Regions from separate parts of the Brevibacillus sp. NPDC058079 genome, predicted to be linked through region 2. Evidence: predicted binding sites of a transcription regulator. Region 2 holds the regulator's gene; each other region holds the start of a gene.
What was found. Region 2 encodes NrdR, which represses ribonucleotide reductase genes. Its sites were predicted from a motif close to AACACNATATATNGTGTT; they were not measured.
Positions count from the first base shown of each region.

Region 1 (10,936 bases), on a different contig from region 2:
GAAGATAACCCAAAATTACAAGCAATGGTTGAAACTACGGATGGATTTAAAATTGCGGAGCGCGACTTAGAACTCCGTGGTACAGGCGACTTTATTGGAACAAAACAATCTGGTGACAATAAGTATGTCATGCTCATGATGGCGAATATGGATCTTTATCGTCGTATCAAAGAAGAAGTGAGTAGCATTCACAAAGACCCAAAACGTCTTAGTCATTATCGATATTTGAATGTCCTGGACTACGAGGCGGAAGGGGCGTAAGTCTCTTCTCGCTCATAGACAAAGAGGGTATACTTAATAAAACGATCCTAAGAAAAGGATGGTATCCAATGAAAGGTGATAGTGAAACCCGAGATTCTAAAAATCAAAATAAAAGGAAGTCTCCCTATTCAGGCGCATTCAGAGACTTCATCCAACAAACGATCAAAGATCCAAGTTTCTTTGATTTGCCTCCAGTGGAGCAGAAGAAAGTGGCGAAAGGTGTTATCAATAAGCACAAGGTCGTAAGCTATCAACAAGCAGCAACGAAAAAAGAAGCCAGAGAGTAAATTCTTTGGCTTCATTTTTTATAATACGACAAGTGGTTTTGCTCCACCATTGAAAATACCTAATTGAGTGTATTCGTGAAAGTGGCGTAAATTCTCAAAAGAAAAAACAAATCAACCATTGATCTGCTTTCGGGCTTCATTGTATCGATGTTAGGTATCGTTGTAAAACTCACTGTTTATGAAACTTCCCGCTCCCATCTAAGATATATGGTCAACGCCAATACACATAGGGGAGGTTTACACATGAATTCATTGAAAAAGAATGTACTGATGTACTTGCAAAACAACCCAAATAAACACTATAGTAAAACATCTCTTAGACAACAATTGGGGATCGGAACATCTCACCGAAGAGTATTTTCAGATGCGATAAAAGAATTGGAGAAAGAGGGAATTTTGGTTTCTTCAAAAAAGAGTCGTGTTTCCATTAAGAGGGGATTGTCGCTAATTGTTGGGCGATTCTATTCAAATTCCAGGGGATATGGATTCGTAGTAAACTCTGAGAAGAAAAAAGCAGTGTTTATAGCAAAGGATTTTGTAGGGGAAGCGATGCACGAAGACCTTGTGGTAGCAGTCATCATGGGTCATCCTGTGGGCAGCCGTAACGCTGAAGGGAAAATCATTAGCATTCTCAAGCGAGAGATTGATACTATCGTGGGAACCTATATGGATTCTGAGACTTTTGGTTTTGTTATGCCTGATGATCTTCACTTTCAATATGACATTTATATTCCGAAAGATATGTCTCTGAATGCTAAGTCCTATGATAAAGTGGTGTGCAAAATCAAAAAATATCCGAAGAAAAATCGGAAACCAGAGGGGGAAATTGTAGAAGTAATCGGTGTGAAGTTCGATAAGGGTATAGACCTTTTATCTATTCTGAAAGACAAAAAGATACCGCAAGAATTTTCTGCTAAGGTAATAAGAGAATCTGATGCAATTTCTGAGATCATATCTATTAAAGATAGAGAAAACCGTCTTGATTTGCGGAATGAAATCGTCTTTACGATTGATGGGGAAGATGCAAAAGATTTAGATGATGCCATATCAATAGCGAAAAACGAAGATGGGAACTTCCTTTTAGGCGTTCATATTGCAGATATTTCTCATTACGTTAAAGAAAACAGCAAAATAGATAACGAAGCATTGGAGAGAGGGACATCTGTGTATCTTATTGATACAGTCATTCCAATGTTGCCGAAAAAGCTATCTAATCATTTATGCAGTTTGCAAGCAAATGAAGATAAACTTGCTCTATCTGTATTTATGGAAGTTTCTCCGCAAGGTAATGTGGTTGATCGATCATTCCATGAGTCGATTATTCACTCAAGAGCAAGATTAACTTATAAGGAAGTATCTGATCATTTAGAAGGCAATACTCAGGAGTTCTCTGAAAAATATCCATTCTTGGTTGAGAGAATCAAATGGATGAAAGATTTGTCTGATATTTTAAAGATGAAACGAAAAAAACGTGGTGCTATTGAGTTTGATTTTTCCGAAACAAAAATCTTATTAGCACCAAATGGTGATGTAGAAGATGTTCAAAAGTATGAGCGTCGAATTGCTCATGGATTGATTGAAGAATGCATGTTACTTTGCAATGAAACTGTTGCAGAATTCTTCATGAAAAAAGCCATTCCATTTGTGTATCGCGTCCATGAAAAGCCCCGAGAAGAGAGAATGCAAGATTTCCAGGCTTTCATAGAGCAATATGGATACATCATTTCGGATATGAAAAACCTTACAACCAAAGAGCTTCAAGAGCTGTTGGCAAAAGTAAAGGATGCACCAGAGGGACAGGCAATTAACTTCTTGCTACTTCGATCAATGATGCAAGCGAGATATTCACCACTCTGCAAAGGGCACTTTGGTTTGGCAGCAGATTATTACAGTCACTTTACTTCCCCTATACGACGTTATCCTGATTTGCAAATTCATCGTATTATGAAAGAATATCTAAATGGCATGATTACGATGGAAAGAAAGAATGAATTGGAGAAAATAGTGGAGAAGTCTGCAATGATGGCGTCAAAGCGCGAACGAATTGCAGAACGGGCGGAAGAGGAATATAAACTTCTTAAAAAAATTGAATTTATGAAATCCAAAGTAGGGGAAACATATATAGCGACTATTGTTAATATGAATAATTCATCGTTAACAGTTGCCATGGAGAATACCGTAGAAGGTCGAGTTTATATGCATTCGTTAAAGTCTCCGTACTACTTTGAAGAGAAGACATTTGAGTGGATTGAAGAGGGTGAAGAGCAACGTCTTCGATTAGGAGATACAATCGTTGTTCGAGTAAAAGGAGTGAGTATAGAGCGAAAAGAGATAGAATTCGATTTCGTTTCCTTCTAAACATTATTGAACAAGCTGGGTTTAATTAACCAGCTTGTTTTCTTTTTGTGGTTCAGTCCATTTTTATTAAAGATCTAAAGGTTCTTCCACCAAAAGGATATATTTGAGAACTTATTTTCTATAATACAACAATGTTTCAATAAAAATTAAAAGGAGGAATATCAATGAATACAAAAAGAATCATGAGTGTCTTTGTATTAACTGCGATGTTAACAACAGGAATCGCAAGTATTCAAACGACAACGGCTCATGCTAACTCTACTAACAACACTACGACATCGACACATGCTTACTCTATCAACCAAATGAATGCAAATTACCCGAAAGGAGTTTTTGAATACACACCGACAGCGGATGAGGAGGCGAAGTTTGGATTTCGGTACGCATTTGTCGATAAGGATGGAGATCTAAGGAAGTTCGTTACGAAAGAGCATGCAGATATGCTCTATAAGATCTATGGTCAAAATACAGAGGTTGATAAACCTACAGGCGGCGACGGAAGTTATCCGAAGGGAGTATTTGCTTATACACCAACAGCAGAAGAAGAAGCGAAATTCGGATTCCGCTATGCCTTCGTTGATAAAGATGGAGATCTAAGAAAATTCGTAACAAAAGAGAATGCTGAGATGCTCTATAAGATCTATGGACAAGTCACAGATTCTGAAAAACCAACGAATGGAAACACAACCTATCCAAAAGGAGTGTTCGCATACAAACCAACCGCTGAAGAAGATGCAAAGTTTGGCTTCCGTTATGCGTTTGTTGATAAGGATGGGGATCTGCGAAAATTTGTAACAAAAGAGAATGCAGATATGCTCTATAAGATCTATGGTCAAAATACAGAGGTTGATAAACCTACAGGTGGTAAAGGGAGTTATCCGAAGGGAGTATTTGCGTATACACCAACAGCAGAAGAAGAAGCAAAATTCGGATTCCGCTACGCGTTTGTCGATAAAGATGGCGATCTGAGAAAATTCGCTTTGAAAGAACACGCAGATATGCTCTATAAGGTCTATGGACCAACATCGGATGTTGATAAGGATACTTCGCCAAACAAAAATTACCCGAAAGGAGTATTTGCGTATACACCAACACCAGAGGAAGATGCAAAATTTGGTTTCCGTTATGCGTTTGTCGATAAAGACGGAGGACTACGAAAATTTGCTTTGAAAGAACATGCAGATATGCTCTATAAAGTCTACGGACCAAATTCTGATGTGGACAATGTAAAATCTCCAAACACGAATTATCCGAAGGGTGTCTTTGCCTATACTCCGACACCAGAAGAAGATGCAAAGTTTGGCTTCCGTTACGCATTTGTTGATAAGGACGGAGGACTACGAAAATTTGCTTTGAAAGAACACGCAGATATGCTCTATAAAGTCTACGGATCGAGTGCTGATATTGATAATGGGAATTCAACTGACACCACTTATCCGAAAGGAGTATTTGCCTATACGCCAACCCCAGAAGAGGAAGCTAAGTTTGGGTTCCGCTATGCCTTTGTGGATAAGGATGGTGATCTGAGAAAGTTTGTGAAAAAAGAGCATGCAGATATGCTCTACAAGATTTACGGTAAAAATTATGTAAAAATATGAGGGGAGACTATTACCATCAACGTAAAAAGGAGCTTGAGTATTATTAACTCAAACTCCTTTTTGTTTCAATAGAAATTGATTATGAGTAGAACATCTCCTGCACTTTAGACATGCCATTTTGGTTCATGCCTTCTGCACGATAAGATGGATGATTAGGAAATTGGTCGATCATTTCATTATAGATTGCCCGCCCCTTATCAGGTGTGCAAACTGTGCCAATATACAAAACAAAAGGAGCGACTTGTCCAAAGGTTTGATAGAAAGCGTTCGGTTTATCTTGAAATTCTCGATGGTACTTTACGATATCCTCTCTCATCTTGTGAACATCTTCATATTTTTTTTCGCGTATGATTTCATGAATTAACGATATAGCAGGATCAAGGACATGAATATCTTTGTACACCAACCAGGCATGATGAAGTGGAATTCCATCAATTAAGATCCATCCAACGTAAGTCTTTACGTCTGTAAGACCTTGTTCTATAAAACTCTTATGCATTTTCTCGGTATTTGTATAACAATATCCCATTTTATAGTCATTGTCGTTGAATGCCTTTTCAGCCCATGGTTCATTCTCGATTCGTTTTGTATTCATATAGCTAAATAGCTTCATAGTAGGTTTGTTCCGAAGTGGATAGAGATCAGATGGAATAACCATTCGATAAGGCTGTTGGATAATCACCTTGTTTGCTCTTACGGAAACCTGTGGGTAATACTTTCTCAAGAATTCCATCGTTTCTTTAGAGAGTTGGTTCAATCTTACTCCTCCTCATTAAAAAATCCAAAGTCTACGTCATTTAGGCAAATACTTTTACCTCTCATTCATTAGGTTTGAAAGACTCAAGAAAGGTAATAAGTTCTTCCTGTCCGACTGGATCATCGATTTCCACACAAAGAGACTTGATGCTTTCTTCCATTTTGGTGTAGACATCTTGATCCAGGGATATCTTGACTTGCATTAACGGAGTAAATAGTGGAGATCCATAGGTTTGTTCTACTTCGGTTGTAGACATTTGTTTATCAAAGGATAACGTCTCAACGTCTCCTAAGCAACCTAAGATATGAAGAAACTCCAAATCCAGATTCATATAGTAAAGAAAGTAGGGGCGAAGTGTAGCAACTTTTCGGATAAAGCGGCGGTATTTGGGAATCGTATGCAATTCATCTGGAGAGTCAATGTACACCTGACAGATGATCTTTAGACTGTTTCGGAAGCGGGGACCATCATCTTTGAGTCGATCAATAATACCTATCAACTTATCTACATTCTGATGTTTTAAATCACTTTCGGTTATCTCATAACCAAAAAGTTGCGTTGACAAGTGGATTCATCCTTCCATTTGTAAAGTATCTTGATCAATTATACTACATATAATTTATTTTGTAAAAATAAATTTCGAATTTCAATTTTGAATAGTGTGATCAAACATAAAAAGAGCGCAACCATTTGTTGCACTCCACCGATTATTTACTCCCAAATGCCGATTTTTACAAAGTCTTCATTTTCATCAAATACGTACTCAGATTGAAAACCCATGTATCCCTCGACTTTTTCCGTGTGCGTTTCCAGGACGATTCTTTTTCCCCTATCCTTCTCCTCGACTTTAAATTCAATACCAAATCCAGAAAACAATTGGGATGTCTTCTGAAAATCAGTCACAAGATTTTGAGAAGTACTAATTCCTCGATGATCAAAAATTGTATCTGCATCCTTTTTGAAATCAATCGTGTAAATAATGTCTGCATATATGGGTTCGTTATTCTCTAACTCAACCAAAGATATCGCAAGGTCAGCAAGAATTGAACCCGCAGTTTTTTCCTTATTTACGCCGCGACTAAACAAATCAATTCGTTGATTGTCGGAGATTTGTATATCCAGGGTGTTATACTCATTCTCCTGAAACAAAAACTCCGCAATAGTCTGTTCATCTTTTTTTACAAGAACCAATCCTTTTGTAATTTCGAAAATATAATTTTCAAATTGAAAAATGTCCATTGTATACTCCTCCTCAAAATACATGATTGATATAAAATCTCCTATTTTACAAACTGTGAAATATTATATGTGTCTCTAATTAGCCTTATGCGACAGTGAAAGCCATGTTACAAAGTTGAATCGATGCGGTAATCGGTAAAATAGTAAAAGCCCTCTGTTTGATAGAGGGCTTTTTGATTAACGCACAGGGCAAACTCCAGCTTCACAACTATCCGTTCCTATATCCAAGTCCTCGCCTTTTTCAAAACGAAGCAAAAGAGAAGCATCAAATGGTTTCATTTCGTTTTTGCGACGAATATATTCTTGTTCATCAATAGCCTCATAAGGAGCTAATGGATAAACCGCATCGTCCAATGAGAGGAAGGATACTGCAACAAAAGAATCCCAATTGTCCCAAACCCATTGTTCAACAGCTTCCCACTCATGGTTTCTTACCGTTACGGTAATAGATGTGTTGTGGTCAGTGTAGCACTCTTGGAACATTTTATAGGTTTCCAGTTGTTCAATAGCTGTAATCTCGTATTTGGTTTTCTTAGCAGGTGACTTAACAGGGAATTCTACTACTAATGTGCTTGCATTCTCCCAGGTTTGTCCTACTTCTGGGACGACCGGATATCCGAGTGACATAACCACTTTTGCAAGTGGATCATGAGCGGATATGCGAACACGTCTGATAAAGTGAGGAGAATGTGAACGGTGAATTCCGCTCGATACAGTTGGAATTTGGGAAATCGTTCCTTCAGGTTTAATTGTCGTTGCTAAGAGTGAGGGATTGATATTTAACGATTGTGCATACATTTTCACCGTCGTATTAACAATTTTGCGCAATTCCTTCAACAATTTGCGTTGATCCTGTACCGAGAGATTAATGGCGTCCACCATATCATAGAATCCCGTCATAGATACACCAATCAATCGATCTTTCTTTTGTTGGGCATCCCAACGTGGAATTTCCAGATCGACGAGTGTCATTCGGAACCCAATTCTTGCTGCAAGTTCAAATGCGCGGAATAAAGCTTTTTGATCTAAATATCCCTCATGAACAAAAGCCATCATGTTTACTGTAGAAAGGTTACATAGACCACGATCTGCCAGAAGAATTTCTGCACATGGGTTCAACCCACCGAAATCTTGACGACGTTTTCGAGCTGATTCTGCATTTACTAAACCACGTTCCCCTGTTAACTTCATGTTCTCGAAGTTCTTATGAAGTTGTTCTCTGGTTGGTTTTTCTTCATAAAAAATACTGTTATTACTCATCGTGCGATGAAGAAGATCGTTGTTTGTTATCCAGTTACCTTCGGAATCTTGGGTAAAAATAACGTTTTTCGCATTTTCAATAGCATCGTCATCTTGTGCTGCCAGGTTGATTTGTGCTGTTCTGCGTACTCCACCACTTACCACGTTTTGACCAATTGTGTTAGCGATATCAAGTGCATCAATAGGTCGTAGTTTGCCTCCAGCCTTTTCCATGATTCGGTGAATCTTCTCAAACATGTTTTGTAAGCTGGTATGTCCACTTGCCGTTCCGCCGAATTGAACAAGTCGTTCTCCTTTCGGGCGAACATTATCAAATACCATTTCAATTTCAGTAATTTCGTTGTACAAGAATAGTGTCAAGATTTTGATGTAAAGTTCTAAGGCGCTACACCATCCTTCTTTGGAATCACCGACAATAATGCGGGCCTTGTTTCCGTCGATATGAAGTTCAGTATGATTTTTTCGTTGTCCTTTTGGAATAGGTCGATATGGTTTAGAAGTAAACGTAATGCCTGTTCGATATACAGGTAGTTTCTCAATGTCATATGGCATGGTACGGAAGCCCACTCCGCTACCAATCATGAGAAGATAAAACATTTCACAGAATCCTTCAAAGCTGTCGAGAACTAAGAACGAACAGTTGAAGTTTGAAATGGGAAACTTCTTGGCTACCGTAGTTCCACCAACCCACATCGTTCTTCCAGAAGCAAATTGTCGAAGATAAAACATGTTATCCAGAAGCTCTTGAGCTTCTTCTTTCAAATGAATTTTTACTGAATCAAGATTTGCCCATGGTATGTTTTTTTCTACGAACTCAAGTTCGAGTCCCAAGTTATATTCGATTGTTCGAGAGATCGTCTCTAACCATTTCTCTCGTCTTCCTTTTTCGGGAAGCCAACGACTGTACGTTCGAAGATATACAAATTCTCCTAATTCGGTCATTGGGGGAGTTAATAGTTCATAGTGATTTGTCAATTCATTGGTTACAATTTGCATCAATTTACACCCTCCTTTTAATTTCGTGTTGGACTACTCTTATATGTCCTTGTAGGAGAGTTTACAAAGCAAAGCAGAACAATATTTATTGAATTTTTGACTCGAATTTCTCAAAGGGAATGATCAAACAAAAACAGGGAATGATCGAGAACTTCTTGATATATTTGTAAGTTTGATTTAATATGTAAAATATAATTTACAAATAACAAATCAAAATTTATAAGTACATCTCAGAAATATTGAATAGAATATATGGTTTTTATCAATCAGGATTGCAGCGAGCAATCATTTTTAGGAGGGATTTTATATGAAAAAAAGCAACTTAAAAGGTGGCTATGAAGGATGGGCAAAAGCAATAGAGTCTATGTCGTTTCAGACTCCTCTTTATGTCCGTAAAGGAAGTGAGGATGGAGGAAGATATAGACTCCTGGAGATAGCGGAGAATTTCTTTTTGAATTGGATCAAGAAAAAGAGTAAAAATACCTAACACAAATTGGCAACAATGATAGTGATCAAAATTAGTTCACATGATGAAATGCGAGGGTATATAGAGATAAAAACATTTAAACTCAAATAAATACTCTGATAAGGTGATGATAAATATGTTGGTGGAGCATGATCTTTCTTATTATGATAGTTTAGAGTGGGTTGAAGTTCCAATGTGGAAAGCTTTGAAGCTTTGGTCTAACAACAAAAAACACATGAAATGTGTAGTTGGTAGATCACATTACTTTTATCATGGTCAATTACCGATGAAAGTTCTAAATCATGACCAAGTGCAAGATGGAAAGTGGTTTGTGTCAGAATTGAATAATCAATTGACACAATAGTTGGCAATGAAGACTGAATGATTTCATGGAAAGTAGAGATAAAATGAAGCCTTCGATGTGGTGTGTAAAATGTGACCAGTGGTCGAAAGAATATGACTCTACAGGAAAACACTCATGTGGGGAAGAAGTGACGACTTCAAGTCTTGAATCTGGTTTTCCAGAACTGGATTACGAAGGAAAATCTTTGATATAGATAGGGTCTATTGTTCTTCAAAATGATCAGGATCACTTGGGGGTTGGATATGGAAAAGAGGTTTAATGAAGGTGAACGTGTATATATGGAAGGTAGAGGATTCGGAACTGTAACATCTGATACCTATCAAAATATTCACTTTACAACATATACAACCGTGAAATGGGATGATTACTTAGGACAGAAGTTTTCACTTGCTGAGAATACAGCAATGCTTATTCCAGCAAAGCATACGATAGATACTTCTGAGAAGTGAGACAAAAGCGCATACAGTACAAATGTCTATTGAAGTATCGGGGAGGAAAAATCGTGGCATTTAAAAGAAAGAGGATCAAAGACAAAGGAACCGGGCAATTTATTACCTCGCCTGTAAATTGCTCTGTTTGCAAAGAGAAAAGGGCTTATACGACATTACACGGAAATTTGCGTTATGGAGGAAGAACGTGTTGTGATGATTGCTTTAGTTCGGTTAAGATTGAGGTTGAAAATGAACAAGAGAAGGCTCGTAACTACGAAATGACAGAAGCCGATTATCAAACATGGGGAAGACTGTAAAGAAATAAGTTAACAACAATGAGCAAGAATAATGGCATAACAATTAATTCTCTTATCATGTCGATAAGGGAGTTCCAGTTTTTTGAAAGAACGAGGAGCGATTTGGGAGGGAGTCGTAACAAACCCTTGAAACCATCTGCTGCTCTTGACTTTGATATTCTACAATACCAATAGAGTTGGGATGTGGACATGATGTTACCTCTTAAATATCAAGCCTGGTATCACTACTATCAGATGATGTGTGAAGTGTTACAACTTAGAATGAATTATTCGGACGCACTTCTTCTTGATCCGAATGGCTGTGATCGGTTGGTTGCCTTATCTGAATTGTCGATTCGCCAATCTACAGGTTTGCAGGATTATTATGAAAATGAAATCTATTTTGGGGATTTCGTAGAAGTGTTTAAGGGAGATGAGATTGTATATAGAATTTCGATAGAGAGTATTCAAGATTTGAGCCTACTTGTAAATCATTTGAGTAGTGGTTATTCATTAAAGGTGATCGGAAACGTGTATCAACACCCTAATTTGCTGGAGACTTGTTATCATCAGATAGAAGATGAAAGGATACTGGATTGAATAGGTATTGAATTGGTTGATAG
Region 1 covers NZ_JBHVSO010000007.1:145,956-156,891, reverse strand. The annotation lists gene ACFVS2_RS21115 (ATP-dependent DNA helicase RecG) at 1-261, shown strand, start outside; gene ACFVS2_RS21110 (hypothetical protein) at 330-548, shown strand; gene rnr (ribonuclease R) at 792-2,906, shown strand; gene ACFVS2_RS21100 (hypothetical protein) at 3,071-4,504, shown strand; gene ACFVS2_RS21095 (hypothetical protein) at 4,584-5,261, opposite strand; gene ACFVS2_RS21090 (hypothetical protein) at 5,323-5,826, opposite strand; gene ACFVS2_RS21085 (hypothetical protein) at 5,973-6,500, opposite strand; gene nrdJ (ribonucleoside-triphosphate reductase, adenosylcobalamin-dependent) at 6,678-8,756, opposite strand; gene ACFVS2_RS21075 (hypothetical protein) at 9,064-9,243, shown strand; gene ACFVS2_RS21070 (hypothetical protein) at 9,359-9,586, shown strand; gene ACFVS2_RS21065 (hypothetical protein) at 9,829-10,035, shown strand; gene ACFVS2_RS21060 (hypothetical protein) at 10,089-10,334, shown strand; gene ACFVS2_RS21055 (YopX family protein) at 10,524-10,913, shown strand.
Region 1: a site for NrdR is predicted at 8,999-9,016, ahead of nrdJ (ribonucleoside-triphosphate reductase, adenosylcobalamin-dependent). Genes of this name have one in related genera too.

Region 2 (10,936 bases):
GCAATTTGAAAAGCAAGGGAAATCATCACAGCTTGCAGGAAGAACTGGACGGAATCAAGTCGTATTTGGAAATCGAGAAGGTCAGATTTAGCAACCGATTAAAGGTGAACATGGAGATCGACGAATCTCTGCTGGAGCGCAAACTGCCTGTCCTGACTTTGCAGCCGATCGTGGAAAATGCCATTCACCATGGACTTTCCCCAAAAGTTAGCGACTGTCTGCTCACAATTCGAGTAGAACTGTACAACCAAGAAGTGAAAATCAGCATTGAAGACAATGGAGTTGGAATCAGTGAAGAGCGTTTGGACGAAATCTGGAACAGCCAATCGAAAGGGATCGGCCTTGTCAATGTCCATTCACGGCTTCGATCCATTTATGGCAAAAAGTATGGCCTCACGATTCAAAGCAAGCCCGGTTTGGGAACAGTAGTATCCTTTGTCGCTCCGTTATCCGCATTTGAAAAGGAAGTGCATCCAGATGCTCCTGAAAACGATCATTATTGATGACGAGCCAGCCATTTGTTCCGAATTGGAATATTTGCTGAAAAAGTATATTGATATCCAGGTGGACGCAATCTATACCAATCCGCTTGAAGCATTGCCTCATATTATCAATTCCGAGCCTGATTTGCTTATGCTTGATATTCAGATGCCCGGGATGAATGGGCTTGAATTTGCCAAAACATTGAATCAGATGTCCAATCCCCCATTGATCGTTTTTTCGACTGCCTATCATGAACACGCTCTGGAGGCTTTTTCCACGCTGGCTGTGGGTTATTTAACCAAACCGATCATGGAATCGAAATTGGACGATGTGATCAAAAAAGTAAGGACACTGAGGAACCGATCGACCATGAATGCCCGCACCTCAACAGTTCCCCCGATGGAAGAGCATGTCTGCATCCGGAAGACCAATAAGATCATCCCGATCCCTGTAGGGCAGATTTACTTTGCGTTTGTGCGGGAGAAAGATTTATATGTGGCGACTAAAGAGAGTATCGACAAGTGCGACTTGTCCTTAAATGAGCTGGAGGAGATTTTGAACCGGTCCCGCTCTTTCTTTAGAAGTCATCGAAACTATATTTTGAACGTGAAGCATATTAAAGAAATCATTCCGTGGTTTAATAATACGTATTTGATTAAGATGAACGATGACAGCCAGACAGATATTCCTGTTAGCAGGGGGAAGATAAAAGCGTTTCGCGGTTTGATGAATCTGTAATTTTGTGAAAAGAAGAATGATGAACGGAGCGGGGGGAGAGTATCTTTTCGCTCTGTTTTTTCAGAGAAGCGCGGTATATATTACAAAAAGAAAAAACGCGGCATCTCTGCCGTTTCCATAGTTACTTATATGGTGGAGCATAGCGGGATCGAACCGCTGACCTCTACACTGCCAGTGAAAATAATTCAATTCGTGAAAACAAACCAATCTCAAAGACCCTTGAATATCAAGGGTCTTTCTTGTTCGCATCTGGGCAATTCAAAGCGCAACACCCATTACAGCAATAAATTTGAAATGAAATTTTTAAGAAATCTTTAGATAAAGTTTCTTTTATCTTTCGATTAGTATTATATGATTTACCCCTAAATATAAGAATCCCCTTCAGACCTAGTATAGTGGCATTTATCAACAGCAAAGTTTACAAGGAGGGTCATCTATGAGTAAGAGAATAAAAGAATTAGATTCAATACGCGGATTGGCGGCTATTACAGTGGTGATAGGACATTTTTTTTTAATGCTACCATCGTTGCCTAATTCCATCAAATTTTCACCTCTTAGATTTTTATGGGCTGGTGGAGAAGCTGTAATCATTTTTTATGTACTCAGTGGTTTTGTCTTATCAATGGCAATTTATCATTCAAAAACAAATTATTGGGGATATTTAATTAAGCGATTTGTAAGAATTTATATCCCTTATTATGTCTGGATGTTCATCACCTTTGCTTTATTTATTTTGTTTTCGCCATATGAAGTTACGGGACTACGAGATTGGTACTATGATAAGTGGCAAGGTCCTATAACAGAATTAGATATTATCAATCACCTAGTGCTTCTCAACAACTTTTTTTCAGATAATTACAATCCGGTTATCTGGTCATTGGCTCAAGAAATTCGTATATCTATCGTGTTTCCCTTGTTATTCCTTCTTTTTTATAAACAGAGTTGGAAGAAAACGATACTGTTTGCCATGAGCTTTTCTTTAATTAGTATTTTCCTTAATATATTGCACATTGGAAAAGCTGAGGGATTTTATAATGGTTATGCTGATACACTGCATTTCACATCTATGTTTATGGTCGGAATGTTACTTTTTAAGCATCAGGAAGAACTTATCCGATTATATAGAAATATGAAAAAATTAAAAAGAAGACTTCTTATCACATTAGGAATCATTCTATATTTATACTCTACTGGAATTTTGGTGATTTCTCGTAGTGATACGATGTTTCTATTAAAAGATTGGGGCGTTGTAATTGGTGTTAGTATACTTATTATAATGGCTATGAGTAACCTAAAAGTAAAAGCAATTTTAAATAAGAGTGTATTTGTATACTTAGGAGAAATTTCATATAGTATCTATTTATGTCATTTTCCAATCATGATGGTACTATTTAAACTTTTGTATGCAAAAATTCCAATCTCTTTGCTGTTCCTCTTATGTGTTACAACGGCAATATTGTTTTCTATCGTATCGTATCATTTTATTGAAAAGAAATGTATAAAATGGGCAAAGCAAAGGACAATAAAATTCCAAAAAAAGGTGTAATATTTAATCGGTTCCTCATATATTTAGGAACCGATTAAAATGCGTCCAAGTTGTATAAGCGTACAATTTTCTTTTTGGGGTCGTGTCGCTCTTAGAGGGGCATAGTGACAGGATTACTGCCATATGCATCACTCTCCCCACATGCGATTATACTACCAATTATATGAAAAGAATTTGTGCTGGTCAGTTGACTCCATATACTCATTAGTAAATATTTTATTATTGACTATCTACCCAACATATGTTAGTATTTAGACATTAATGGGGCCATAGCTCAGCTGGGAGAGTGCTTGACTGGCAGTCAAGAGGTCAGGGGTTCGATCCCCCTTGGCTCCACCATAATATAGAACTCAGAAGTCACCTGTAAAAGGTGGCTTTTTTAGTTTTTACAAACCGAAAGTCCAGACAAAAAAAGCCAACCGATCTCCACCGGTTGGCTTTCCTCTTTACTCTATCAACCCACTATCTCACCGTCACCACAATCGGTGTCTTCTTCCCACCATACTGCACATAAATTGTCGCTTTACCCGACCCTGTCGCCTTGATCACGCCGTCTTTCACATCGGCTACCAACAGGCGAGAAGTGGTCCAGAGAGCTGGCTTACTGACATCTTGCTCAGAGCCATCCATGTACGTCGCGATGGCGCTCACTTTCTTCACTTCGCCTTTGCTCATCACGAGCTGGACGACATCTGTCTTCAAGTATTTCAACATATCAACATCGACTGGAATGGATACGCTCTTGTCGTTGTATCTCGCTGTAACCGTCGTTTTGCCGTAGGCACGTCCTGAAACGAGGCCTTTGGTTACGTCTGCTACCTTGTAGTTGCTCGTCTTCCAGTCAGCCAGATTGGTAACATCCATGGTGCGGCCATCGGAGAAGGTAGCTGTCAAGGTTACTTGTACGTTGCTGTTCGACTTTGTAGATACAAAGCGCTTGTTTGCTTCCAGCTTGGTCACGATTCCGACTTCTACCGGGATGCTGATCGATTTGCCGCCGTATTTCGCGGTGATCGTCGCACGTCCGTTTGAGAGACCTGTTACGCGGCCGTTTACCACATCCGCTACTTTCAGCGAGGACGAGGACCATTCTGCATCGTTGGTCACATTGTCCGAATTGCCAGCGGAGTCTGTTGCGCTCAGCTTGATATCTTTTGATTCACTAACGTTCAGGATCATCATGCGAGGATCAACAGAGAGATTAGTCGCTTGGTCTACTTCTACTGCAATCGAAACCGACTTGCCTTCGAAGGTACCTGTTACGGTCGTTTTCCCTGCTCCTGTCGCCGTGATCTTCCCGTTCATTACTTCTGCTACAGCAGCAGAAGCCGTGCTCCATGTCGCTGTATCTGTTACATCCTTGTTCGTTCCATCTGCGTAAGCTGCAGTCAGCTTAACGGTTTCGGACTTGCCTTTGCCAAGCACGATCTTTTTCTTGTCTACCGTCAATGTCTGCATGACGCCAACCGATACGGAAATGTTCACTGTGCGTGTTCCGTATGTAGCAGTTACGGTCGCTGCACCTGTGGACACACCAGTGATCAAGCCTTGACGCACGCTTGCTACGTTCGGAGCACTGGATGACCAAACGACTTTTTGAGTGACATCTTCAGCAGGAGTGCTTCCATCTGGATAAGAAGCCGTTACTTTCACTTGCTTCGCGCCACCCACTGGGATCGCTACTGTCGTGATATCTGCGGTCAAGTTTTGCGGTACATCTACATCGACAACCAGTGTCGCTGTTTTTCCGCCGTATTTCGCGGTTACATTCGCCGTTCCAGCCTTGTAGGCGGATACGGTCTTGCCGCTTGCAAATACGACATCTGCATTATCCGAAGACCACTCTACTTTTGAAGTGATATCTTCACTTGTTCCGTTTGCGTAGGACGCGTTTACAATTACGTCTTTCGTCGATCCGCTTTTCATCGTCAGGAAAGCTGGAACGATATACAAGGAACGAGGTACTTCTACATCTACGCGTACCTGAACGGATTTGTTTCCGTATTTCGCAGTAATAACTGCTTCACCGGACTTCACCGCATGGATTTTCCCGTTGCTGTAATACGCAACGTCCTCGCGATCGGAGGACCATTCGGCCTTATCGTTCACCACTGTGGAACCGCCGCCATTGGCATAAGTTGCTTTCAGCTCGATGGCTTCTTCCTTGCCCACATTCATGAAAATGTTTTGCTTGTTGAGTTCCAGCTTTTGCGTTGTATCCACATCGACTTTGATCGTCGCTGTTTTTGTTCCATACTTCGCCGTAATGGTTGCTGTACCCGCGCCATATGCCTTAATCGTGCCTTTGAGCGCATCAGCTACAGCGGTATTGTCTGAAGACCATTCAGCCTTGTCCGAGACGTCTTCCGTTACACTTCCATCCGGGAAAATGGCCTTGAGCTTGATTGTTTCTTCGCCGTTCAGCAAGAGTGAAACCTGATTTTTGTTTGGCTCCAATCTGTGGGCGATCTCGACGTTTACAGAGATCGTCGTCGTCTGGCTGCCAAACTTCGCTGTCACGGTACCCGTTCCTGAATTCAAACCTTTGATTGCACCGTTGACTACAGTCGCAATCGCCGGATTATCGATGGACCAGTCTGCTTGGGTCGTTACATCTTCTGTTGTCCCATCGCTGTATACAGCTGTCAGCTTTACATTTTCCGTGCTGCCAATTCTCACGTTCAACGTTTGATCTTCTGTTGTCAGTGCCTTTACCTTTTTGGTTACATTCACACCCACTACGACAGGCTTACCCATGTAAGTAGCTGTAATGGTAGATTTCCCTACCGATTTGGCTGTAATCTGCCCCGCATATACAGAGGCTACATCCGCATTTTGCGTGGTCCATTCTGTCTTGACGGTGACGTCTTCCGTTTTTCCGCTCACATAAATAGCGGTAGCCGTCAGCTTGGTAGAGTCTCCATTTTCCAATGTTACCTCGTTCTTGGACAGAACGAGTCGGCTGATTTCATCGGCAGCCAATCCTACCCCTGCGTTTCCAGTCCCCACTAATAGCAGGACGGCCAGAAACAAGAGCATCGTTTTTTTCCAGAACATTAACTAGCCTCCCTCGCAAGTATGAAATTTGCTGATCTTCGAAACCATTCCACCATTACTATATCGGCAAAGAGCAAGAAACAATTTACTAGTTTTTCGTGTCAGGCATGTGTCAAGCTTTGTAACTAGACCTTCTTTCAAACGTCTAAATAAAGAGAGGGACTACAAGGGAGATTTCGAAGAATGAAAAATCGAACGATAGCCGCACAGCGTCCTTGCTGGCGCGGGATATGGATAGTGTTGGGGATTGTCATGCTGCTCGGGCTAATATGGTCGGGCTACAACTGGTATCGCATCGAACAGACGATTGAGAAAGCCAAAGCCCGACACGCAACCGTCGGCATTGTCCTCGGTGCAGCGGTCTGGGGTGAGGGACCTAGTCCTGGTCTGCGCGAACGTCTGGAGCAGGCGGCAACCCTGTATGAAGGAGGGTATGTATCGAAGCTGCTGGTCACAGGCGGCCTTGGTGAAGGCAAAACGATCACGGAAGCTGCTGTAAGCAGAAATTACTTGGTGGCCAAAGGAATTCCCAAAGAGGACATTTTGCTAGAAAGCAAGTCTACCAGCACATACGAAAACCTGCTGTACGGCCAGCAGGTCTTGGAGGAACATCATATTCAAGATGCCCTGATCATCAGCCACGACTATCATTTGGCCCGTGCAATGATCATGGCTGATTCACTGGGAATTGTCGCCTCTCCTGTAGGGACGACGTCACACGTCCTGTTTGGACCGTATCATAAGGCGAGAGAAGTACTCGCCCTCACGCATTGGGAGCTCTCTCGCCTCTTTTCACAAGTGCTAGGAACGGTGGTTCTCGCGTAAAATTTCATACACATCGACAAAATGGCGGATTCGCTCCATGATGCGAGCCGCTTTTGTTTGTTCGATCCGATTTCCGTTGGAGATAGACAAATGCTCTTGCAGTTCATTCAGCGCGTAGTTTGAAGTAAACAGCGTAGGCAAATGGTTGTTTGCCCGCTGATTCAATATAACTCCCAAAATCTCGTCACGAACCCATGGCGTCAAGTTCTCCGCACCGATATCATCGAGGATCAGTACAGGCACTTCTTTCAGTAGCTCCAGCTTCCCTGCGTACGATTGATCCGAGATAGAATCCTTCATCTCCCGGATAAAGTCAGGCACATAAACCAGCAAGGAAGCAACGTTGCGCTCCGAGAGCTCACGACCGATTGCTCCCATGATGTAGCTTTTTCCGACACCAAACGGACCGTGCAGATAAAGTCCTTTTACCCGCTCGCCTGTTCCGACTTTTTCACAGAACTGAATCGCGGCATCTACGGTAGCCAAATTCCCGGAGTCAATGACCAAGCCCTCAAAGCTCGCGTTCAAGGTCTCTTCGGAAACGTAGTAGCTGCGCATCAGTCGGCGGCGGCGAATCTCTTCCTCGTGCGACAGTTGCTTGGAACAGGGCGTCATCGAGCTGATAATATGTTGGTGAGCCAGCTCCAATTGAGTGCTATGCCCCTTGACCAAATTCGGGCATTCGCCAAGACCCGGACAACGCTCACACCAATACTGCTCCTTGACTGCCGTATAGATGTTGGAGAGCGAGCGAAGGTAATCGTCTCGAGTCAATGCGGGATGCTCTTGTTGAAATGCTTTTAAATATGCTGACGAACGGAACATTTTATCTAACTGCTGATCTGGTGTCAGCAACTGACGCGGCGTTCGTTTGGCGAGCTCTTGCATGAACTCACTGATAGATTCCACGTTCCCTCACACTCCTTATTTCCGTTTTCGCAAGGTTTCCAGTCTTTTCTGCAAGTCTGGAAAATCCTGAATGGACTGTTTCTTTTCAGCGTCCGTTGCGGTTTTCTCCTGCGACAGCTGCCACTCAACAGATGCCGGCAGCTTGTCCTGCAAGATAGCTCTACCGTTGCGTCTGACAGGGGCAGATTCCTTCTTGCCCGTTTTTGCCTTCTCGGCTGTTTGTGCCCGTTGATCCGCACGCTCGAGGATCTGCTTGACTGCCTCGTCAACTGTCGCGATCCGCTTGGCTTTCCAGCTGTCTCGAATCGTCTCCATGTACGCTTTTGGCAGCTCCATTTGCATGCTGGCTAACGTATGGAGCAGCAGCGCATTGACGACTTCCGGCTGCATCCCATCCGCAAATACAAGTGTTTCAGCACGTTCCAAAAACACCTTACTGATTCTGCCACCAACGACCTTTTCCAACAGGGTCACCGGAGATAACTGGCGACAAGCACGGATAAAGGCTTCACTGCCAGGCTCAGGCAAGCGACCAGGTCCAAAGCCATCCTCTGTCATGTCAGTTGCAGGCGCCGTTCGGTATAGCTTGTCTTCCGTGTAGCGTTGTACCAAACGCTTGCGCAAAACTTCTCCGTCCAAGCTCCGATCCGATTTGTACAGCGTCCAATCACGCAGCTCCTGCCCCATCCCCCAGCTGTCCAGCTGATAGAAATGGCACAGCGAGAACAACAGCTCCATGCTCTTGCCTTCCAAAACTTTGACCGAGTCGGCATTATCCGGCAAGTACAGGCGCAAGGACGATACACTCAGCGAATGGTTGACCTGTGCCTCGTAGCCAGATTTCATCGGCGCTTGCGGGAAGCTGGTGTCCATCTCGGTTAAAAACTGATCCCGCTCCGACCCTTTTTTCACTTCCAGCTCCGATTGTTTCAACGACTGGAACACATCATGGAAGTCTTTCGTGACGTTTTCCACAATGGAGTATTCTTGATCCAACTGACTGCCAAGCGTATCTGCATAATGCTGGCGCAGTTGCGAATAGCGAACATTTTCGATTTTGTTTAACAACATCAACGACAGTACATAGTCTGCAAAAAACTCAGCCGGACTAAGCGGAGGTTTGATCAAGTACTCGTAATAATAGTCACGCTGCTGATTTTCCCTGCGGCGCACCTCGACTAGCCCGATTGCCTCCAGACGTTCACGCGCATCCAATAGCCGATCCAGAGAAAGCGAAGTCGTCAGCATCAAACTGCGATGGGTCCCCTCCGAGGAGGCTCCGCTCACCTCCTGCACGCCATGGACGAGCAGTTGGTAGAGAGCGTACGATTCGACACCGATGATCGGCAAGTATAGCTGCGTAACAAAGCCCATTTCGGCAAAGCCAATCGGTCTTGCCATTCGCACCAGATAACGATCCTTCGGCAACAACTCGTTCCAAACTAAACGACGCATCAGATCTTTCCTTCCTGACAAAATTCGATTCTTTTATTATAGCACGACTCCCCATTCATTCGCGGAAAAATCAGCTGGAAAGCCAAAGAAGCCCTGGCGGATTGGCCGCAAGAGCGAGAGAGAGGTTGCGAGTCTGGCAGAAAAAAGCTTATCTATTCTTTTGGAAACGAGCTGCTTCGCGCTTGAGCTAAAAGCTCCTCCAGCTCTTTCATAAATACATTGATATCTTTGAATTGGCGGTATACAGAGGCGAAGCGCACATATGCGACCTCATCGACATGGTATAAACGCTCCATGACCTTCTCCCCAACGTCATTGCTCGGGATCTCTGCTTGCCCGCAGCTGCGCAATTCTTTTTCAATGTCGTTCACTACATTTTCAAGCACTTCCAACGGTACAGGACGCTTTTCGCAAGCGCGCACCAACCCGCGCAATATCTTGTCTCGACTGAATTCCTCGCGGGTTCCTTCCTTTTTCACAATTAACAAAGGTGTTTCTTCTACCATTTCAAAGGTAGTAAAACGGCGCTCGCAGGCTTCGCACTCGCGGCGACGACGAATCGATTTATTATGATTGAAAGGACGTGAATCCAGGACTCTAGTCCCATTATATTCGCAAAATGGACAACGCATATCAGAATCAACTCCAATACTGACAATACTTGTCTACAGTGTCCCTCATATTCCTGTCAGAAGTCAAGTCAATCCTTGTACCTATTTAAAGCATAAGTCGAATGGAGTACAATTATGGTACTGTTGGAGGGATAGTCATGCGTTTAGTATCTTTAAAGCACCTACAGCCTGGAATGAAATTGGGACGTACGGTCTTCACAGATGATGGAAAGGTGCTGCTTGGAACCGGTATGGAATTAACGGAACGACTCATCACCGGATTAGAGCGAGCTGGTGTTGATTCGGTGTATATCGATGATCCCCGTACCAATGACATCGTTGTGGAAGAAGTAATTCGCCCACAAACCAGACAAGTAGCTGTGGAAACCATCGAGAAGACGATCAAACAAATTACAAACTCAAACAAGCTGGCCCGGAAAATTTCCTTAAAAGAAATGGGCCTTCATTTTCAGCGTGCCTTTAGTTCTATTTTGGACGACCTGATGCAAAACAAGCAAATGGTTGGACATTTGACGACGATGTCTTCTCATTCGCCATCCCTATACCATCACTCTGTGAATGTGGCCGTGCTGGCAACTGCTGTGGGCATGTCTCTGGGCTACAATCGCACACAGCTCATAAACCTAGGCGTAGGCGCCATGCTGCACGATATCGGCAAAATAAGCCTGCCTGAAGAGCTGTTGCAAAAAACAGAGCGTTGGACGGACGAAGAGAAGGAAATCGCCAAACAGCACACGATGCTTGGCTTTAATTTGTTGCGAAAGCAGCATGACATTTCGCTTTTGTCAGCACACGTCTGCTTGCAGCACCATGAACGACTAAATGGAAGCGGCTATCCACAGGGATTATCCGGCAAGCAAATTCACGAATTCGCACAAATCGTCGGTCTCTGTGATATTTATGACTCATTGACTTCCCCACGTCCATGGCGCAAGCGGTACATGCCACAGGATGCTGTCGAGTACCTGCTAGGCTCTGGCGGTACTCTATTCGAGCATCATCTAGTAAATGCCTTTATCAAGCACATTGCTATCTTCCCGATTGGAAGCAGCGTCGTTTTGAATACCGGAGAAGTCGGGGTAGTGAGTCGAGTTGATCCGGATTATTCGCATCGCCCTACCGTACGTGTGCTAAAAGACGGCCGAGGAAACGACGTCCCAAGCCCTTATGACCTCGATCTCAAGGCGAACATCCGACTATTTATTGTCGGCTTTGAAGATGATGATCTGTTTAACGTGAACTCATTAGATGAATCTTCTACCACATCGTAAATACGAAGCAACGAAAAACC
Region 2 covers NZ_JBHVSO010000003.1:620,898-631,833, forward strand. The annotation lists gene ACFVS2_RS13105 (LytS/YhcK type 5TM receptor domain-containing protein) at 1-503, shown strand, start outside; gene ACFVS2_RS13110 (LytR/AlgR family response regulator transcription factor) at 478-1,221, shown strand; gene ACFVS2_RS13115 (acyltransferase family protein) at 1,658-2,767, shown strand; tRNA gene ACFVS2_RS13120 (tRNA-Ala) at 3,031-3,106, shown strand; gene ACFVS2_RS13125 (Ig-like domain-containing protein) at 3,230-5,824, opposite strand; gene ACFVS2_RS13130 (YdcF family protein) at 6,008-6,649, shown strand; gene dnaI (primosomal protein DnaI) at 6,626-7,558, opposite strand; gene ACFVS2_RS13140 (replication initiation and membrane attachment family protein) at 7,574-9,013, opposite strand; gene nrdR (transcriptional regulator NrdR) at 9,166-9,645, opposite strand; gene ACFVS2_RS13150 (HD-GYP domain-containing protein) at 9,783-10,916, shown strand.

Region 3 (10,936 bases), on a different contig from region 2:
CAATTCAGGATGTTTCACTGGGGATGGAACACCATCGAAGTATTGAACAGGACGTACGCAAGCATACAGATCCAGCTCTTGACGCAGTGCTACGTTGATAGAACGGATACCGCCGCCTACTGGTGTAGTCAAAGGACCTTTGATTGCGATCAGGTATTCACGAACAGCAGTCAGCGTATCTTCTGGCAGCCACTCGCTGTATTGGTTGAAGGATTTTTCGCCTGCGAATACTTCGAACCAAGCGATTTTCTTCTCGCCTTTGTAAGCTTTTTCTACAGCTGCATCCAGAGCGCGAACGGAAGCTTTCCAGATATCAGGGCCAGTACCATCACCCTCGATGAAAGGAATGATCGGATTGTTTGGAACTACCAGTTTACCGTTATCCACAGTAATTTTTTCGCCTACAGTTGGTTGCGTCAGGTTTTTAAACACAAAAAATCCCTCCAGTGTTATATATATTCGGTGATTATGAATATTTCCAGACGTAGGAGAACTACCACTCACTCGTGGTAGTTCTCAAGCTTGCGCTCAGGTGCGATCAGCTTGGCTGACCACCTGCCCTCCACGCTCGAAAATAGCTAGTTCTTAGCGGCGGTCAATTGGAACGTAGTGTTGGTTGACCGGACCGGTGTAATCCGCGCGAGGACGGATCAGGCGATTATTTTCATACTGTTCCATGATGTGTGCCGTCCAACCGGACATACGGCTGATGGCAAAGATCGGTGTGAACAGGTCTGTTTCGAGACCGAGAGAAATGTAAACAGATGCGGAGTAGAAGTCAACGTTTGGCTTCAAGCCTTTTTCGCCGGAAATCATTTCATCGATCTTCACAGACATCTCATACAGCTCAGGGCGACCGATTTGCGCGGTCAGTGCTTTGGACATTTCTTTCAGCCATTTCGCACGTGGGTCACCGTCTTTGTATACACGGTGTCCGAAGCCCATGATTTTTTCCTTGTTATCTAGCTTGGTGCGGATGTAGGATTCTACGTTAGCCATGCCGCCGATTTCGTTGAGCATTTTCGCTACTGCTTCATTAGCGCCGCCATGCAGAGGGCCTTTGAGCGTACCGATTGCGGACACGATACCGGAATAAATATCAGTCAGGGTCGCAACAGATACACGAGCAGAGAATGTAGATGCATTAAACTCATGGTCAGCATGCAGGATCAGAGCAACGTCAAACGCTTTTACTGCCGTTTCTGTTGGCTCTTGGCCTGTGAGCATGTAGAGGAAGTTTTGTGCAATCGTGAAATCTGCACGTGGAGCAACTGGCTCCAGACCTTTACGCATACGCTCATAAGCAGCGATCAAGGTAGGAGTTTGTGCCATCAGACGGATAGATTTCCGATAGTTGGCTTCAGAAGACATATCTTGCGCTTCTGTGTCGTAGAGCGCTAGCGAAGAGACAGCTGTGCGCAACGCCGCCATTGGGTGTACGCCTTTTGGATAGTGGCGAATGCTTTCCAGCACTTCTTGGGCCACTGCTGCATTTTCACCCAATTGTTTTTTCAAAGCGTCTAGCTGATCACGCTTCGGTAACGCTCCATGCCAGAGCAAATATACAACCTCTTCAAAAGTTGCATGTTCTGCCAACTCATCGATGTTGATCCCGCCATAGCAAAGAACCCCATCGACGATCGAACAGATGGATGATTGAGCGGCAACAACGCCTTCAAGTCCACGAGTAGTTGTCATTGAACTCCCTCTCCTTTTCCACTCAAGTAGTAGTGCTTATCTAGTCTTCGCTTGTCCGCCATGACTGATAAACGACCTGATCACGTTCAAAAAGACGACTTTTTGAACATCCTATCTATGCAATTGTAAGCAGCGGTTTCTTTCATCCACCACTCTTGACAGGGAATGTATCCACGCAAATCCTCACAAGGTCGTACATCAAAATGACGCTCGTGTAAGGGGAGAGGCGAGAGAAAAGAATCCACTAAGACGACCCAATTATAAAAGATTATTGCGATTTTGTGAATAAGGTTGGCGAAAAAATGTTTCGAAGGGTGAAACGGAGTTTTGTTTTTTCGCGATTCTTGCTCCACCCATCAGGCATGCTGCATAATAGAAACATCAGTATTTTGTTCGCACCTTCGCGGCGGAAAGGAGAAATCGTTTGAATCAGGAAAACTGGGTAGAGCGCCTCTTTCAAATCATTCGCTTGTTATGGGTTTGCCTGCTTGTCTATGTAGGGATTTGGGTATTCCAGTACGCAACACCCTTACTGTACCCATTTATAATCGCTTTAGTCATTGCGCTCATCATCAACAAACCAGTTACGTTCATGACCAGAAAGTTCCGGATTCCACGCTGGCTTTCGGTCATAATCGCGCTCTTGGTTTTGATGCTGCTCGCAGGTGGAGTGGTCACTCTGATCATCACGGAAACGGTCGTGGAAATCGGAGAGCTGGCCAAACGCTTGCCAGTCGTTTCACAGGAGCTGGCCCATTATTTGCAAAATACGATTTCTCAAGACTTCTTGATGGGCATTTACAATCAGATTCAGTGGTTTTACGATCAGCTCGATCCAAGCTATAAGGATAAGCTTACCAGTACGGTAGGCAGTGCGATCTCGACCATCACGAATGTCGGGCAGGACTTGATCGTCAAATTCCTGGATGGATTGAAAAACCTTCTTGTTTCACTCCCAAATATGGCGACGGTTTCTGTCATTTCCATCATGGGTGCCTTCTTTATCTCCAAAGATTTTGCTCTTTGGGAAGCGCGGGCTCGCCGTCTTTTGCCAACAGGGGTAAACAGCCGTCTCGATCAAATTTTTATCGATTTGCGCAATGCCTTGTTCGGGTTCGTCAAGGCGCAGTTGACTCTCATCTCCTTAACCGCTGCCATCGTGATTATTGGTCTACTGTTCATGCGTGTCGAATACGCAATTACGATTGGCTTGATCACGGGCTTGGTCGATCTCTTGCCTTATCTTGGGACAGGGACCGTCTTTGTCCCTTGGATCATCTACATGTTTTTTAAAGGCAATTACACGATGGTCATCGGCTTGTCCATTTTGTACGGGGTCGTCTTGATTTTCCGTCAAATTATCGAGCCAAAAGTCGTTGCGGAAAACGTCGGTCTCGATCCTCTCCTCACGCTGGTTGCGCTGTTTGTCGGCCTCCAGTTGTTTGGATTCTTGGGCTTGATCATCGGACCTGTTTCACTCGTCATGATCAATGCTTTGGTAAAAGCCAACGTCTTCGTCGATGTATGGGGCTATATCCGTGGAAAGAAAACCTGACCCAACATAAAAAGAACCGCTTGCGAGCAGCATGTCACACAGCTCGGAGCGGTTCTTTTTTATAGGGAATATCTGTATTAGCGGCGGAAAAACAATTGAACACGACCAGACGAGATGAGATTCCACAGCCAGCGCTTCAACAGATGACGAATAATCATCCGTGTGTACGGAATGAGGAAGACCAGTCCAATCACATCCGTGACGAATCCAGGCAACAAGAGCAAAATGCCACCGATCAAGATCAAAACACCATCGATGAGCGAATCCGTAGGCATTTGCCCACGCGACAACTGATGCTGGACCATCCGGAATACTCGCATCCCCTGCTGCCTCGCGAGCCAAGCTCCCAAGATCCCCGTGAGAATGACCAGCACGACTGTGTTCCAACCACCGATCCACGATCCAATGGTAATAAGCCCCCAAAGCTCTAATCCAAACGCGACGACAAACAGAATGGCAAAAAAGCGGAACATGCCTATTCCCCTCCTTTATGCTGGGAGTCCAACCAATCATAGATGTCAGGCTCCGCTCGCGACAAGCGAATCGGCCTCAAAGCTGTGTTGGTAAATACATGCATCGTCTCTCCTAAAACCAACAGCTGCTGGTCAGGCAATCTAACAATCTCGTAAGCAAAAGTGAGGCGGACAGGACTCATCTCTTTTACTCGCGTCCGTATTTCTACCTCATCGTCATAGCGGGCGGGTTGTTTGTAAGAGATGTTCGCATCTGTAACAGGCAGAAGTACGCCTTTTTCCTCAAGCTCACGATAGGTGATCCCCGCATGGCGAATCAATTCTGTTCTTCCTACTTCAAACCAGTTCAAGTAATTCGTATGGTAGACCACACCCATCTGATCGGTTTCGCCATAGCGGACGCGCAATCGATGGGAATGAATAATGGGAGTCATTTTGGATCGCTCCTTTCTCTATATCAATAATTGTACCATAGTCCCCCTACTCAAGGCTCATTGATATAGACAGTATATACGTTGCTGTAGTGGTGGAGAGGAAACAGGAGAAAACGCTCCAGCTTCTAGGGCCACCCGCTGCAGGATTGACTGCCCGACTCCATGCCAAAAGCGAAACCGCGTCCAAAGTGGTCCATTCAGGAGGTTTTTCAGAGGTGGACGCTTAAGGGCGTGTTTCGCTTTTGGCATTCCGTCTCGGTCGGTGTCCCTAAGATCTTCGCTTATTTCTCCTGTTTCCTCTACGAGCTTTCCGTGTTAGATGGGTCTTAAATGCCTTAATAGATTGAAGAATCGCATCTGTTACGATAGAGAAGAATATTTCCAGGCGTAGCGACTTGTGGAGTCCTACCGAGCGGAGAAGGGATTAGCGGGCAAAAGAAACGCAACCGTGCCCGTGCGACGTAGCGGCTACCACTTTTGCGTTTCCCCGCTAATCCCTTCGGAGCGGGCAGTCTTAGCCCTCAGCAGGACGGAGCCTGGAGCCTAGACTGGAAATATTCTTCTCTCCACTACAGAAACATAAAAAACAGAGGCAGACTGATTTTTTCAGTCTACCTCTGCCTCTTATTATTCGGATCGCTTAGCGAATCGGGCAAGCGCCGCCTTCGCAAGATTCAGCCGTGGACAGATCAGCCTCTCCGCCGGTTTCGTACTGCTGCAAAATCGCAGGATCAAATGGCTTCATGGACTGCTTCAATGCCTCGTACTGTTCTTTGGTGCACTCTTCATATGGAGCCAATTGGTAGTTTCCTCCATCCAATTGCAAGAAGGATACACCTACGAAATTATCCCAGTTTTCGTAAACGATGTCTTCTACTTCTACCCACTCTTCCTTGCGAACCGTAATGGTGTTCGAAGAGTTGTGCTCGGTATATTCTTTCTGGAAACGGAAGTACGTATCGAATTGGCGTTTTGCACTTACTTCGTTCTTCGTTTCTTCTGCACCTGATGCTACAGGGAAATCGATAACGAGTGTGCGTGCATTTGCCATGCGCTCTTCATACGTTTCACCTGGTGATCCTACCTCTGGGTTTACTGTCCAGCCAAGAGCTTGTACTGCTTTTGCCAATGGATCCTCAGCATTGATACGAATGCGGCGGATGTAGTACGGCGAATGGGACCAGTGCAGACCACTGGAGACACCACCAGCTACCTGAGACAGCGTACCTTCCGGCTTCACGGTCGTTACCAGGAGTGGAGAATTCACTCGCAGCTCATACGCATAACGGTTCGCCTCGTCACGAGCAGCATCGCCCAGCTTGCGCAACAGTTCGAGCTCTTGCTCTTCTGTATAGCCAAGGGATGCCAGCGCATCCTTCACACCAGTAAGGGAAGTTCCGAGCAATCGGTCACGCTGTTGAACGGTATCCCAATGCGGCAGCTCCAACGTAACCAGCGTCATACGCAGACCAGCACGAGCAGATTTGCGTTGTGCTTCCAGCAAGCCATCGAGATCCAGATACTTGGAGCCATCCTCGCGATCCTTCACGAATTCAACCAGATTGACTGTCGTCAGGTTGCAGACGCCATAAGAATCGAGCAGGATTTCTGCACAAGGGTTCAAGCCCTCTGCATTTGGACGACGACGGTTTGCTTCTTCCAAGTTGATGAAGCCTGGTTCACCTTCCAATTGCATCAAGGTGAACACAAGGTTCAAGAATGGCTTGGTCGGTTGTTTGGTAAAGGCGATCGAGTTGTTGGACATGCGGCGATGATCTAGACCGGAGCGTCCATCTCCTACATTTTGGATGCTGTCAAACCATACAGGCTTATGCTCTCCCAACAGCTCGCCTACACGACGGTGGTGGTTCAGCTGATCCTCTGTCCAGAAGCCATTGATGCCGTATTTCGCCAGCATGCACTCGTAATCATCGTGATCGAACAGGAAAATTTCCGCTGTACGGCGTACGCCACCTACTACGACGTTTGCTCCGATGAGGTTTCCAATGTCGAGAATATGTATCGGACGGATTTTACCGTATCCTTTTCCATCACTCTCGATTGGTGCCAAATGCTGGTCGATTTGGTTTTTCAACACTTTATCGATTCCTTCAAACATTTCACGAAGTGGTTCATGACCACTAGCAGTACCGCCAAAACGCTTCAGTCGCTCGCCTTTCGGACGCACGCTGTTGTAAGAGATTTTCACGGTGTGAATGTGTTCATAAGTGGAATCTGTCAAAATTTGCAGGTAGAGACGGAGGGATTCTACCCAGCCTTCTTTACTGTCTCCCACATAAATTTTGGCAAAGCCGTTATCCAGTACATTCAGCTCAGAACGCTCCAGGCGTTGATGCTTTGGCAGCGGTCTGTATTCAGAAGAAAGCAGCGAAACATTCGTGCGAATCGGGCCCAGTCCAGCAGCCATTTCCTTCGTGCATTTGAAGCCTACGCCAGTTCCTACCAAGAGAAGGTAGAACAAATCGCCCAAGTCATCCCAAGACTTGATGTTCAGGAAGGAGCAGTTGAAGTTCGCCAACGGATACAAATCCGCTACGCCGTTGTCTGCACCGCCAACCCACAAGGTACGGCCAGACAAAAACTGGCGAAGGTTAAACATGTTGTCAAACAAACCTTCTGCCTCTTTTTCCATTGTGCGAGAATCGGCGTACATTCCGATTTTTTTCAAATGCTGATAAGCCAGCTTAATATTGTAATCCACCGAGCGGCGGCAAGTTTCTTTCCACGTTTCTCGTCTTCCCTTTTCCGGTACAAAGCGAGAATAAGTACGGTAGTAAACAAATTGTCCCAGAGGACTCATATGGATCGGAAAATCAGGATATTGATTTAAGAATTCATCCCGCAAAAATTGAGTTCGGGATACGGTTTCGGTCGCCAGCATATCGTTCCTCCTTCGAATCTTTCCTCTCTAGTTTAACTATCTTTATCTGTAAAACTCAATAGTTTTACCTATATATTGTGCGAAATAATTTTCGACAATACTAGATGTTGTGTTTGCTCTAAAAAAACACTTGACACAAAATCCCGAACATTGGACGTACAGAAGGACCCTTTTATGTTCAGCCTTTTCCTGGCAACGAGCGCTACAACACCCATTCTGTCATGATTTGGAAACCCCGAACGTATGGATTTAATCCGTCCTGACACAAAGCCACCGACCGATTTTAACAGATTCCCACTCGCTTTGCACCACCTAATAATCACCGTTAACTGGTAAAACTTATCAGGTAGTTCGTCGGCTAATCCTTTTTCCCCAAGCCAAAAAAGGGTGACGCTTGGTCACCCTTCAGAGGTATTCTGTATGAAAGATGAATAGTATTACCTACAGAATCCGGGCATGCCCTGAGTAAATATGCCCACGTTCAGAATCCACCGTTACGATTTGCCCGTCCTTCAATACATCCGTAGCAAATTGCACACCTACGATGACTGGAACGCCGAGATTCAAGCCTACGATGGCTGCGTGAGAGGTAAGTCCACCCTCTTCGCAAATCACTGCGCCAGCCTTGCCAAACGCTTCAATCATATCGGAGTCGGTACCGATGGTTACGAGGATCGCCCCTTCTTCTACCTTTGCCAGCGCCTCTTCAGCGGATCTAGCAATAACTACCTTGTTTGTGACAACTTTTCTGCCGATTCCTTGTCCTTTTGCTACCACATCGCCAATGACGTGGATTTTCATCAGGTTTGTTGTCCCAACTTCACGGACAGGTACGCCTGCTGTGATCACAACGAGATCGCCATGACGGACGAAGCCTGCATCAAGCGCCTCCTGGACAGACATCTCCAACATTTCATCAGTTGTATTCGCCATTTCGCCCTTCACCGGATACACGCCATTTACGAGTGCAAGACGGCGAATAATCGCTTCATGCGGCGTTACAGCCACGATCGGTGCTTTTGGACGGAACTTTGATACCATGCGAGCTGTGTGTCCGCTTTCGGTCGCAGTAATAATTGCTGCTGCGTCCAGATCCAATGCTGCATTGGATACAGCTTGGCTGATGGCATCGGTAATCGTCACTTGTTTGAGCTGTGCTTGTGCGTACAAGATCTCACGATAATTCAGCTCTTGCTCTGCACGTACAGCGATACGCACCATGGTTTCGACAGACTCAACCGGGTATTTACCGGCAGCCGTCTCACCGGAGAGCATAATTGCGTCTGTACCGTCGAAAATGGCGTTCGCAACGTCACTCGCTTCCGCACGTGTCGGACGTGGGTTGCGCTGCATGGAATCAAGCATTTGTGTCGCCGTAATAACTGGCTTCGCGAGTTCATTACACTTCTTGATCAGCTTCTTCTGAACAAGTGGTACTTCTTCTGCCGGAATCTCTACGCCCAAATCACCGCGCGCAACCATGATTCCATCTGTTACTACCAGAATTTCGTCTACGTTATCGACGCCTTCTTGGTTTTCGATTTTCGCGATAATATCGATACGCACGTTATGGCGCTCCAGGATTTTGCGAATCTCCAAGATATCCGATGCTTTTCGTACGAAGGAAGCCGCAATGAAATCGACTCCTTGTTCAATACCGAATTCGATATCCTGTGCATCCTTTTCTGTGATACCTGGCAAGTTGATTTTGACACCCGGAACATTGACGCCTTTTTTGCTCTTCAGTGTTCCACCGTTTTTGATCAAGCAGATGATTTCGGTGTCACTCACTTCCTGTACAGTCAACCCGATCAAACCGTCGTCGATCAAGATCGTATCGTCGATTTTTACATCACGAGGCAATTCCGGATACGTAATGGAGACGCGCTCAACAGTACCTGGTACTTCCTCAGTGGTGAGGATCAGCGTATTTCCTTCTACGAGCTCGACTGCATCTACTGCGAGCGTACCCGTACGAATTTCAGGACCTTTTGTATCCAACAGGATTGCAACAGGTTTCCCGGTTTCTTTTGATGCCTGACGAATGTTTACAATTCGCGCCGCATGCTCCTCATGGGAACCGTGCGAGAAATTCAAACGCGCTACGTTCATTCCTGCTTCGATCAATTTTTTCAGTGTTTCAACCGTTTCACTCGCCGGTCCAATGGTACACACGATTTTTGCTTTCCTTAACATAGGATGTAAGCCTCCTCTACACTCCGAAAACTGTTAGTTTTATATAGATAGCGTGCGCGCCAATTGATAAATGGATAAATCCAATTGATGCTTTTTCGCCAATGCTTCCTGAAAATCAACGTCAACGATCTCGTTGTTCTGAATCCCAACCATTCGGTCCTGCTTGCCTTCCAGCAACAAATCGACAGCTGCTGCACCCATTCGGCTCGCCAGCATTCGGTCCATCGCAGTAGGGGAACCACCACGCTGAATATGACCCAGTACCGTTACGCGAGTCTCCCAGCCCGTCTCTTTCGTGATCGCTTCGGCATAAGAAGCTGCACTTCCTACGCCTTCCGCCACAATGATGATGGAATGCTTTTTACCACGGCGCTGTCCAGCATGCAGACGCTCAATAATATCGTCCAGCTCCTGCGACGCTTCCGGGATAATAATGGACTCGGCACCAGCTGCAAGCCCTGCCCACAATGCCAGATCGCCAGCATCTCGCCCCATTACTTCAATAATGTACGTGCGTTCATGCGAGGTGGCCGTATCGCGGATTTTATCGATCGCTTCCACAACGGTATTCAATGCGGTATCAAACCCGATCGTGAAATCGGTGCACGGAATATCATTATCAATCGTACCCGGTACGCCAATGGTCGGGAAACCTCTTTCGGTCAGCTTCTGTGCACCGCGAAACGACCCGTCTCCCCCAATCACAATCAGACCCTCAATTCCATGAGCACGTAATTGCTCCACTGCTTTTTGCTGTCCGGCTTCCGTCTTGAACGCTTCACTGCGAGCGGAGTAGAGAATGGTTCCTCCCCGTTGGATAATATCCCCAACAGAGCCTAGAGACATCTCCTTGATATCTCCCCTCATCAGCCCTTCGTATCCGTGGTAAACCCCAAACATTTGTAATTCGTGAAAATGAGCACGACGTACAGCCGCCCGGACTGCGGCATTCATTCCAGGAGAATCTCCACCGCTAGTGAGAACTGCAAGTTTTCGCATGGAATCCACCTCTCCAATCATATCGTCTTTAGCATGTCATTTAACGGAAACAGTATGTACCATACTTTGTATGAAACATGCTGTATCACTCAATTCCTCATATCTGTTATACACTGAAAAGATATGTGCCATACTTTTTGAAAGCTCTGATAACTCTTTCATTCGACTTCGATTGTAGCAGATTTTCCTCGGAGAAAAAAGAAAAAAACGCCCCCTGTTTCTTACAGGGTGGCGAATTCTCCGATCTGTTTAAACTTCTCGTAACGGTCCTGTATCAATTCTTCTGGAGTTAAACGGCCCAGCTGTTCTAGTTGTTCCGCGATGACCGCCTTGACCATCCCTGCCTGCGCGATCAAATCACGGTGGGCTCCTCCGAATGGTTCATCAATAATTCCATCAATGACTCCTAATTCCAACAAATCAGGAGCCGTAATTTTCATCGTCTCCGCTGCACGCATACCCAAGCTGGAGTCTCTCCAGAGAATCGCAGCGGCACTCTCCGGTGCAATCACGGAGTAATAGGAATTCTCCAACATATAGATGCGGTTGCCTACGCTGATCGCCAAGGCTCCACCGCTTCCGCCTTCCCCGATAACAATACAAATAATCGGCACGCCAAATGTCGCCATTTCACGCAGATTGCGGGCAATCGCTTCGCTCTGACCGCGCTCTTCTGCCG
Region 3 covers NZ_JBHVSO010000008.1:21,834-32,769, forward strand. The annotation lists gene icd (NADP-dependent isocitrate dehydrogenase) at 1-432, opposite strand, end outside; gene citZ (citrate synthase) at 586-1,698, opposite strand; gene ytvI (sporulation integral membrane protein YtvI) at 2,123-3,253, shown strand; gene ACFVS2_RS22385 (FxsA family protein) at 3,331-3,726, opposite strand; gene ACFVS2_RS22390 (acyl-CoA thioesterase) at 3,729-4,160, opposite strand; gene nrdJ (ribonucleoside-triphosphate reductase, adenosylcobalamin-dependent) at 4,801-7,062, opposite strand; gene pyk (pyruvate kinase) at 7,504-9,258, opposite strand; gene pfkA (6-phosphofructokinase) at 9,298-10,257, opposite strand; gene accA (acetyl-CoA carboxylase carboxyl transferase subunit alpha) at 10,479-10,936, opposite strand, start outside.
Region 3: a site for NrdR is predicted at 7,159-7,176, ahead of nrdJ (ribonucleoside-triphosphate reductase, adenosylcobalamin-dependent). Genes of this name have one in related genera too.